2 regions of the Enterovibrio sp. QJM3NY_24 genome follow, and region 2 is predicted to be linked to the other one. Evidence: riboswitches for the same ligand, from Rfam matches in the RefSeq annotation. Region 2 holds a riboswitch; the other holds the start of a gene.
The links. A riboswitch is a leader RNA that binds a small molecule or an ion and turns the genes downstream of it on or off. The one in region 2 is predicted to bind lysine.

Region 1 (4,428 bases), 780 kb from region 2:
AGGTCAAGATAAAGCTAAAACATTAGCAGAATGGCAAGCGTTAGGTATACGTCGTATGAATAACACCTCGTTGCCTGATGTCGATATTAACGCCTGGTTGATTCAGCCTGATGACGAATATGGACGAAGCTATTTGGTTTATGGAAATTACCAAAGCTTGATGAAATGGAACCGTTCGCACTATTTTGCAATTGCCGTAAGCCACTTGGCCGATAGGATTAAGTCTGGCTAGCTGATTAGATTAGCCTGCAATGATATGCGTTAATTACCTTAAAGTTATCTGTGGTATTTTTATTGATGGTCGCATGATAAATGCGACCATCACGCGAGCATAGGGCAACGAATTAATCACTATTGCAATCGTATCCAGACCATTAGGGTTGGGATAAAAAAAGGGGCGAAAGCCCCTTTTTTTTGTACAGCCTGACGCTATTTCGCCACAAACCGATGACAATTAATGCGCAATTACAGCAGGAAGTCTTCGATCTTCTTGCCGCTTTCAAGTGCTTCTTTTATTGTTTTTGGCGTACGACCTTGGCCAGTCCACGTTTTTTCTGAACCGTCTACGTCAATGTACTTATATTTTGCTGGACGAGCAGCACGCTTAGATTTTGGTTTAGCACCACCAAGAGTCGCCAGCAATTCTTCTGGGTCAATACCGTCTTTGATCAACATCTCACGATATTTCTCAAGTTTTTCTAGACGCTCTTTTTCTGCTTCATTAGCTTCTGCTTCTGATTCTTCACGCTCTGCAACGACAGCTTGCAGTTTTTCCAGAGCTTCTTGTAGTTGTTCCAGAGTAAGTTCACGCGCCACGGCACGAAGGCTGCGCAGATTTAACAATACTTTCAGTGCATCAGACATTATGCCTATCCTATTCTCTCGTTTATAATAATTAATTACCGTACTAAGAGTAGCAAGAATAATTAATTCTTTGCAATGTTTGCTTAATTAAATTCAGTAATATTAGATATCGAATTTAAGAAAAGTGCAAACTTAAATAAACCTTATTCGCTTTTTCCTGAAAAAAATCGGATGACTTATCCGTGGGGTGTACAATAAAGCCGTCATGCGTGTTTGACTTTGCATGCGTTGAGAGAGAAGAGATTGACGGTTGTAGGTGATTTGTAAATACCATGCACTTAATGTGTAAAATCATTTAGATGGTTATTGCAATGTCCTCGATGTCACATACAATACGCAGGCTTTATGCACGTAGAGGTGCGCTATTTATCAGTAACACATTTTAGGGTGATGCCGTTGAGAATGTGAGAAAGGAAATAGCGCCGAAGTAGGATTTTGCTTATCAAGCTAATCTGCTGGGGTTGTGCTCTAACAGACACAACACTGCCATAGTATTGGGATTTAACTATGGAGCGCTACTGTAGGGTTTAAGAATGTGTTTAACCATTGTTATTTATTAATTGGTTTCCATTTCTGCAGTAGATCTCCAACCTTACAGGTTGATATAGAGATCATGAACTTAATCGATTTTTCCGCGTCTTCTTTATCGGTATTGCCCGCGATTCTTGCGTTGGGCCTCGCCATTGTTACACGTCGTGTTTTGTTATCATTAGGGCTGGGTATTCTCTCCGGCGCATTGCTACTCAATGACTTTTCTTTGTCGGCGACCACGTATTATCTTACCGGGCTTGTAAAAGGCCTTTTTATTGATGATGGCAGCATTAATAGCTGGAACATGAGCATTGTGGCTTTCTTAGTCTTGCTGGGTTCCCTTACTGCACTTATCACACTTTCCGGTGGCACACGTGCATTTGCTGAATGGGCGCAAACTCGCATTAAAAGTAAGCGCGGTGCAAAACTTCTGGCAGCATTTCTAGGCGTATTCATTTTTGTTGATGACTATTTTAATAGCCTAGCGGTTGGCGCCATTAGTCGTCCTGTGACTGACCGTTTTCATGTGTCGCGTGCGAAACTCGCTTATATTCTCGATTCAACCGCCGCGCCAATGTGCGTGATCATGCCGGCTTCGAGTTGGGGTGCATATATCATTACGGTGGTTGGCGGCATTCTTGTTAGCCATGGCGTGACTGATTACAGCCCCCTCAGTGCATTCGTGCACATGATCCCAATGAATTTCTATGCCATTTTTGCTTTGCTAATGGTGTTTGCGGTTGCTTGGTTCCAGATGGATGTGGGCCCTATGCGTCGCTTTGAATACCAAGCATCGACGGGCAGTCGTTTAGGTGATGACGAAAATAGCGGTCCGTCATTAGATGACGAACTCGGTATTGAAGAAAGCGAAAAGGGCAGCGTGGCCGATTTAGTGGTGCCGATTGTCGTGCTTATCGTGGCGACCATGTCTTGGATGGTGTATTCGGGCGCTCAAGCGTTAGAAGCCAATGGTAAAGCTTTCTCTATTCTCGGTGCATTTGAAAACACCGATGTGGGCATGTCACTGTTGTACGGCAGTGCAATGGGTCTACTGTCAGCATTGATCACTGTATTCAAACAGCGTATTCCAGTACCTGAAGTTGGCCAAACCGTTTGGATTGGTGCCAAATCTATGTTCGGCGCTATCTTGATCTTGCTGTTTGCGTGGACGATAGGCAGCGTGATTGGTGATATGGCGACGGGTAAGTTTTTGTCGACCTTGATCCAAGGTAACTTGTCGCCACAACTTCTACCTGTATTGCTGTTCTTATTGTCTGCTGCAATGGCATTTTCAACCGGTACCTCATGGGGTACGTTTGGCATCATGCTGCCAATCGCAGGTGATCTTTCTGCCGCCACTGATATTGCGTTAATGCTGCCGATGTTGTCCGCTGTACTTGCTGGTGCCGTGTTCGGCGATCACTGCTCGCCAATTTCAGATACCACCATCTTGTCAGCAACCGGTGCACGTTGTGGACACATTGACCACGTTTCTACGCAGCTACCGTATGCGCTGGCTGTGGCGCTGGTGGCCGGTATCTCTTACTTGGTGCTGGGCTTCACGGATTCGCTGTCGATTTCGCTGTTGGCAGGCTTCTGTGCCTTTGCCCTTGTCTGTGTGTTCTTTGGTTGGTTATCACGCCGCCCAGGCAAACTGGCTTAATCTATTTTTCAATAACCTCCCTTCGGGGAGGTTTTTTTATGCCATTTCGCGGCCTGTAACGCTTTTACCCTTTCGCTTTTTTCGGTAGCATGCCTGCGTCTTTTTTCGGGAGAATCCAATGGCCCAGTTGTATTTCTATTACTCTGCAATGAATGCAGGTAAGTCGACAACGCTCTTGCAATCGTCGTTTAACTACCAAGAACGTGGAATGAACCCACTGATCTTTACGGCAGCAATTGATGATCGTTACGGTGTGGGCAAAGTGAGTTCTCGTATTGGGCTTCAAGCGGAAGCACAATTGTATTCCCCAAATGATGATATCTTTGCCGCTGTTAGCGATATTAACGTTAACAACAAAGTGGACTGTTTATTGGTTGATGAATGCCAGTTCTTGACCAAAGAGCAGGTTTATCAAATCACCGAAGTGGTTGATAAGTTGAATATCCCGGCGCTTTGCTATGGTCTTCGTACCGATTTTCGCGGTGAGTTGTTTGCTGGTGCACAATACCTATTGGCGTGGGCAGACAAATTGGTTGAGTTGAAAACTATTTGCCATTGCGGACGTAAGGCTAACATGGTGATCCGCACTGATGCCGACGGCAATGCAATTGCAGATGGCGATCAGGTTGTGATTGGCGGCAACGACAGATACGAGTCGGTATGTCGAGTGCACTACAAAGAAGCGCTTGGAAAATAGCGTATTCTTAGAAAAATATGAAACATAAAAAAAGCGGCTGATGAACAGGCCGCTTTTTTGTTTTTCCTTCTGACTTATCCACGATTATTCGGTGAAATACTCCGCTACAGAGCGTGTGCTGGTTTACAGCCGAGAAGCGAGGGGAATCACCGTGACTCTGTCTCCGACTTCAGCACATTCAACTTCGGGTGACACTTCAATCAAGCAGTTCGCCTCGCTCATTGAGCGTAGAATACCCGAGCCTTGTGAGCCGGTTGAACGCACTTCCATTTGCCCATTGGCGCCAAAGCTGTAAATCCCACGGGTATATTCGCTTCGACCTAAACGAGAGCGAATGCGCTCTTGGCAGATGGCGGTCAAGCGTTCAGGTTGCCAGAATTGATCGCCCTGCATTTTGCGGATGGCGGGTTCGACAAACTGCAAGAAGGTGACCATGACAGCCACCGGATTGCCGGGGAGGCCGAAGAACGGCACATCACGCAATTTGCCGAAAGCGAGAGGTCGGCCCGGGCGCATATTCACTCGCCAAAAATTGATGTCGCCCATTTGGCTTAATACGGTTTTGATGTAATCCGCATCGCCCACGGATACGCCGCCTGATGAAATCACCAAGTCAGCGTTTTTGATCGCATTCGTTAGTGTGGATGTCAGCGCTTCTTCGCTGTCTTCAACA
Region 2 (4,428 bases):
TTTTTTAGGTTTTTTGATCGCAGGTTATGCTGACTGGCTGCCGTCTGCCGCCTTGTTCTCTCCCCGCTTTTCAACGCAAGAGTTTTCCGTTGTCGAACAATCCTTAGCGCTGCTAAAAAGTGCACAATTTGAAGGGGTCGGCCTAGGCCAACAGTTCACTGCACAATTACTTTTCGGTGTTGAATCTCAGAATGTATTGCCAATGCCCACCCTTCACCCTAGTTGGTTAGTCAAATCGCTCACCGAAGGTGGACTTGCTCTTTGCGCAGGTATTGGGTTGCTCACTGCATTGGTGATTCGACGCCTAAATGATGCCCCTTGGGGGACACGTTTAATGCTAACGGCCATCATGTTGCCATCATTAATCGGCATTGTTGTAACGCCTTTTGTCAGTGTGAATCCGGCATTGGCTTTGCTATTTGTGGTCTTGCTCTATTGGATTGATAACCTGTCAGCTCGCTATCAACGCATTTCCGTACGCCCAATAAAAACCGTCAAACTGGTTGCCTCTTCAAGTTTGATTTTGGCATCCACCGTTGTGTTAAGTTCTGTGTATCTTGGTGAGCAGGCGCTGCATACCTATCAAATCAGTGATAGCAAACTGGCTCAATATCAGGCACACCCATGGTGGCGCAGTTTCTATCATGAAGAAGCTGGAAAACGTGCATTTCTTACCAGCGTAGAGCGCAGAGATATACGTGCGCAGGAGGCTTATTTACGCCAGCAAGTACAGCGACTAACGTTAAACCCGAACGCCGATGATTATCAGTCACTGATTGAGCTTGCAATGTTAACGGGCAACAAAGCGATGGCGAAACAGATAAAACAGGAAGCCAACTCATTGTTCCCTAACCGTTTATTTCAACCCTCGTTTTCTGAGTAACTATCCCGCGCGACCAAACACTGACAATAAAAAACGCCCCGAGAGGCGTTTTTTGTTAATTGATGATGGGGTCTATGACTAACCCAATACGTCCTTTAATGCTTTGGCGCACAGGGCAACATTTTCTTTTCTCGCGGTGTATCCCATCAAGCCAATACGCCATGCTTTGCCTGCTAATGCGCCGAGTCCTGCGCCTATCTCAAGGTTGTATTCATTGAGCAAACGGCTACGCACACTGGCATCATCAATACCATCAGGCACTGACACTGCATTTAGCTGTGGAAGACGATCGGCTTCATCGACAAGAAAGCGGATGCCCAACGATTCAAGTTCGGCTTTCAAAAACGCATGCATATCGCGATGACGCTGCCATGCATTTTCTAGCCCTTCTTGTTTGAGCATCAGCAGCGATTCATGGAGCGCATATAAGCTATTTACAGGTGCAGTGTGATGGTAACTGCGCTTACCTGTGCCACTCCAATATGCGAGCACCAGGCTCTGATCGAGGAACCAGCTTTGTACTTTCTCAGTGCGCTTTTGCATTTTCTCAACCGCGCGTGGAGAGAAGGTCACGGGCGATAGTCCTGGTACGCAAGACAGGCATTTTTGACTGCCGGAATACACCGCATCCAGTTGCCATTCATCCACCAGCAATGGCACACCGCCTAACGAAGTCACAGCGTCGACAATGGTCAAGCAATCATGCTCTCTCGCTAAAGCCGATAACGTTTTTGCGTCACTAAGCGCACCGGTAGAGGTTTCTGCATGCACAAATGCCAACAATGACGCCTGAGGGTTGTCACGCAATGCTTGTTCAACTTTGGCTGGGTCTACTGGCTTACCCCACTCATCGTCTACCATTACCGCCGTTGCACCGCAGCGTTCAACGTTTTCCCGCATACGGTCGCCAAACACGCCATTGCGGCAAACGATAACGGTATCGCCCGGCTCAATCAGGTTAACAAAGCACGTTTCCATGCCCGCGCTGCCGGGGGCAGAAACAGCAATGGTGAATGCGTTTTCAGTTTGGAATGCGTATTGAAGTAGCGCCTTGACCTCATCCATCATGCCGACAAAAAGTGGGTCTAAGTGACCAATCGTTGGCTGGGACAAAGCTTGCAATACCCGCGGTGATACGTCTGAAGGGTCAGGGCCCATCAAGGTACGTTGCGGCGGAATAAATCGGGATATTGTCATTGTCGGCTCTCCATAAGCATCCATTCGTTTACTTACCCTATCACCGGAACTGCATTTGCCAAACCCCCGTCCACGCATAAACCCAAGCTTCGTCATGCTTCATTTGATCGACTGAATCGAAAAGAGATGCAAGTTGATGCAATCGGTAATTGACAAAAACGTCACAAAACATTATCAATAGAGAGCAATTTTTGCGCAGTGCATTTTTGCCACGCAAAAGCAGAAGAGGCGCGTCTATCAGGCAGTCTGTTTGCGGAGCCCCAACTCCAAAGCAAACCGATCAGGGGATAAGACGCCGAGACAAAACCAAACCTTGGGGGTTGGATTGTCGGTCTTGAGGGTTGAATCCTTCGGATTGTCATCTCTAATGAGATGGAGCGCTTCTGGAGAAATATCCTTTCTTCCGTACCCGCCCTCTTACTGCCATACAATTTTTACTATTTTAAGTTTCAAATATTTTGGGATAACTCCATTCGCAATCAAGGGAGATAAAGGGAAGTGAACGCATTAAATGTCGCAAAATTTGGCGGCACGAGTGTCGCCGACTACGCTGCTATGTCAAACAGCGCATCGGTGATCAAAGGGAATTCAGACACTCGACTGGTAGTGATTAGCGCTTGTTCTGGCGTGACAAATTTACTGGTTGAATTGGCAAATGGTGTTGCCGATGCAAAAAAACAACAAGATGTGTTGGCCAAAATTGCCGATATTCACTTCAGCATTTTGGAACACTTGCCTGCGAACGCAGCGGTGGACATTGCCATCAATGACGTTCTTGATGAAGTTGCGACTTTCGCAACTGCCGCTGCTACGTCCCCTTCTGACCGTTTAACGGATAGCCTGGTTGCATGCGGCGAATTAATGTCTACGCATATTTTCACGCACCTGTTAAATGCCCAAGGCATTGATGCTGAACGCGTCGACGTACGCCAAATATTAAAAACAGACAATGTCTTTGGCAATGCAACCCCAGATTTGGTTGAAACTGCCTTTCATGCTCAAGGAGTTCTTCGCCCGCTGTGTGATGCAAAGGTCGCGGTAACCCAAGGTTTCATTGGCGCGGACAATGACGGCAATACCACCACCCTAGGCCGTGGTGGTTCAGATTATAGCGCCGCGTTGCTGGCAGAAGCCGTGCAAGCAACCTCGCTGGAAATCTGGACGGATGTGCCAGGTATCTACAGTACCGATCCTCGTATTGCGCCTGCAGCCAGCCCCATTGATGAAATCAGCTTCAGTGAAGCGTCTGAGATGGCCAATTTTGGTGCGAAAATCTTGCACCCATCCACCTTAGTACCCGCAATGCGCCACGATATACCGGTGTTTGTTGGCTCATCAAAAGCGCCTGAGCAAGGTGGAACTTGGATTCGCGATACCGCGAAACAATCTCCTCTGTTTCGCGCACTGGCACTGCGTTGCAACCAAACCATGGTGACGCTCACTAGCCTGAATATGTTCCACGCTTACGGTTTTCTTGCCGAGGTCTTCAACATTCTGGCCAAGCACAAGGTCTCCGTGGATCTCATCACCACTTCTGAAGTCAGTGTTTCTTTGACTCTTGATCAGACCAACACCCGTGGCGGGGCGCCCACCTTACCGGACGGTGCAGAAAAAGAGTTAGCAAAACTGTGTAAGGTCACCGTGGAGCAAGATATGTGCTTAGTTGCTTTGATTGGTAACCATATGGGCGAGTCACGCGGCGCAGCTGCCAAAATTTTCGGAACACTCGAAGACTATAATCTGCGTATGATTTGCTATGGTGCCAGCAGCCATAATCTGTGTTTTTTGACGAGCACAAACGAATCAAAAGACGTAGTAAGAGCACTTCATAAGGAACTGTTTGAAGGCTAATCCATCGGCATACTCTTTCAACTCAAATCTTAGAAAACAAAAAAAGGGCGCTCAATTTGAACGCCCCTTTTTGTCACTCAATGATTTATGCGACTTACCCGTTAAGGTTAGGACCTAGCCATTTTTCAGCTTCGATCAGATCCCACCCTTTGCGATCTGCGTAGCTATCACGTTGATCTTCTTGGATCTGCGCGACAGCAAAATAACGCGATTCTGGGTGTGAGAAGTACCAGCCTGATACCGCGGCTCCTGGCCACATTGCATAACTTTCCGTTAATACCATGCCCGTGTTTGCTTCAGCATTCAGCAACGACCAAATTGCACCTTTCTCTGTATGCTCTGGACATGCAGGATAACCAGGTGCAGGACGGATTCCTTGATACTTTTCTCGGATCAAGTCTTCTCTATCCAACGCTTCATCTGGTGAGTATCCCCATAGGTCTTTACGTACCGCTTCATGCATACATTCCGCAAACGCTTCCGCCAAGCGATCAGCA

Region 1: it holds a riboswitch for lysine, as region 2 does, so the genes downstream of both, AC3CIC_RS11005 (Na+/H+ antiporter NhaC family protein) here and lysC (lysine-sensitive aspartokinase 3) in region 2, are expected to answer to the same signal.

What each region holds. Positions count from the first base shown of each region.
Region 1 covers NZ_CM173519.1:2,506,829-2,511,256, reverse strand. The annotation lists gene AC3CIC_RS11015 (lytic murein transglycosylase) at 1-232, shown strand, start outside; gene AC3CIC_RS11010 (H-NS family histone-like protein) at 466-864, opposite strand; lysine riboswitch at 1,209-1,390, shown strand; gene AC3CIC_RS11005 (Na+/H+ antiporter NhaC family protein) at 1,478-3,058, shown strand; gene AC3CIC_RS11000 (thymidine kinase) at 3,177-3,755, shown strand; gene AC3CIC_RS10995 (bifunctional molybdopterin-guanine dinucleotide biosynthesis adaptor protein MobB/molybdopterin molybdotransferase MoeA) at 3,879-4,428, opposite strand, start outside.
Region 2 covers NZ_CM173519.1:3,286,170-3,290,597, forward strand. The annotation lists gene AC3CIC_RS14680 (Wzy polymerase domain-containing protein) at 1-883, shown strand, start outside; gene AC3CIC_RS14685 (pyridoxal-phosphate-dependent aminotransferase family protein) at 962-2,080, opposite strand; lysine riboswitch at 2,296-2,471, shown strand; gene lysC (lysine-sensitive aspartokinase 3) at 2,579-3,931, shown strand; partial or broken gene metH (methionine synthase) at 4,026-4,428, opposite strand, start outside.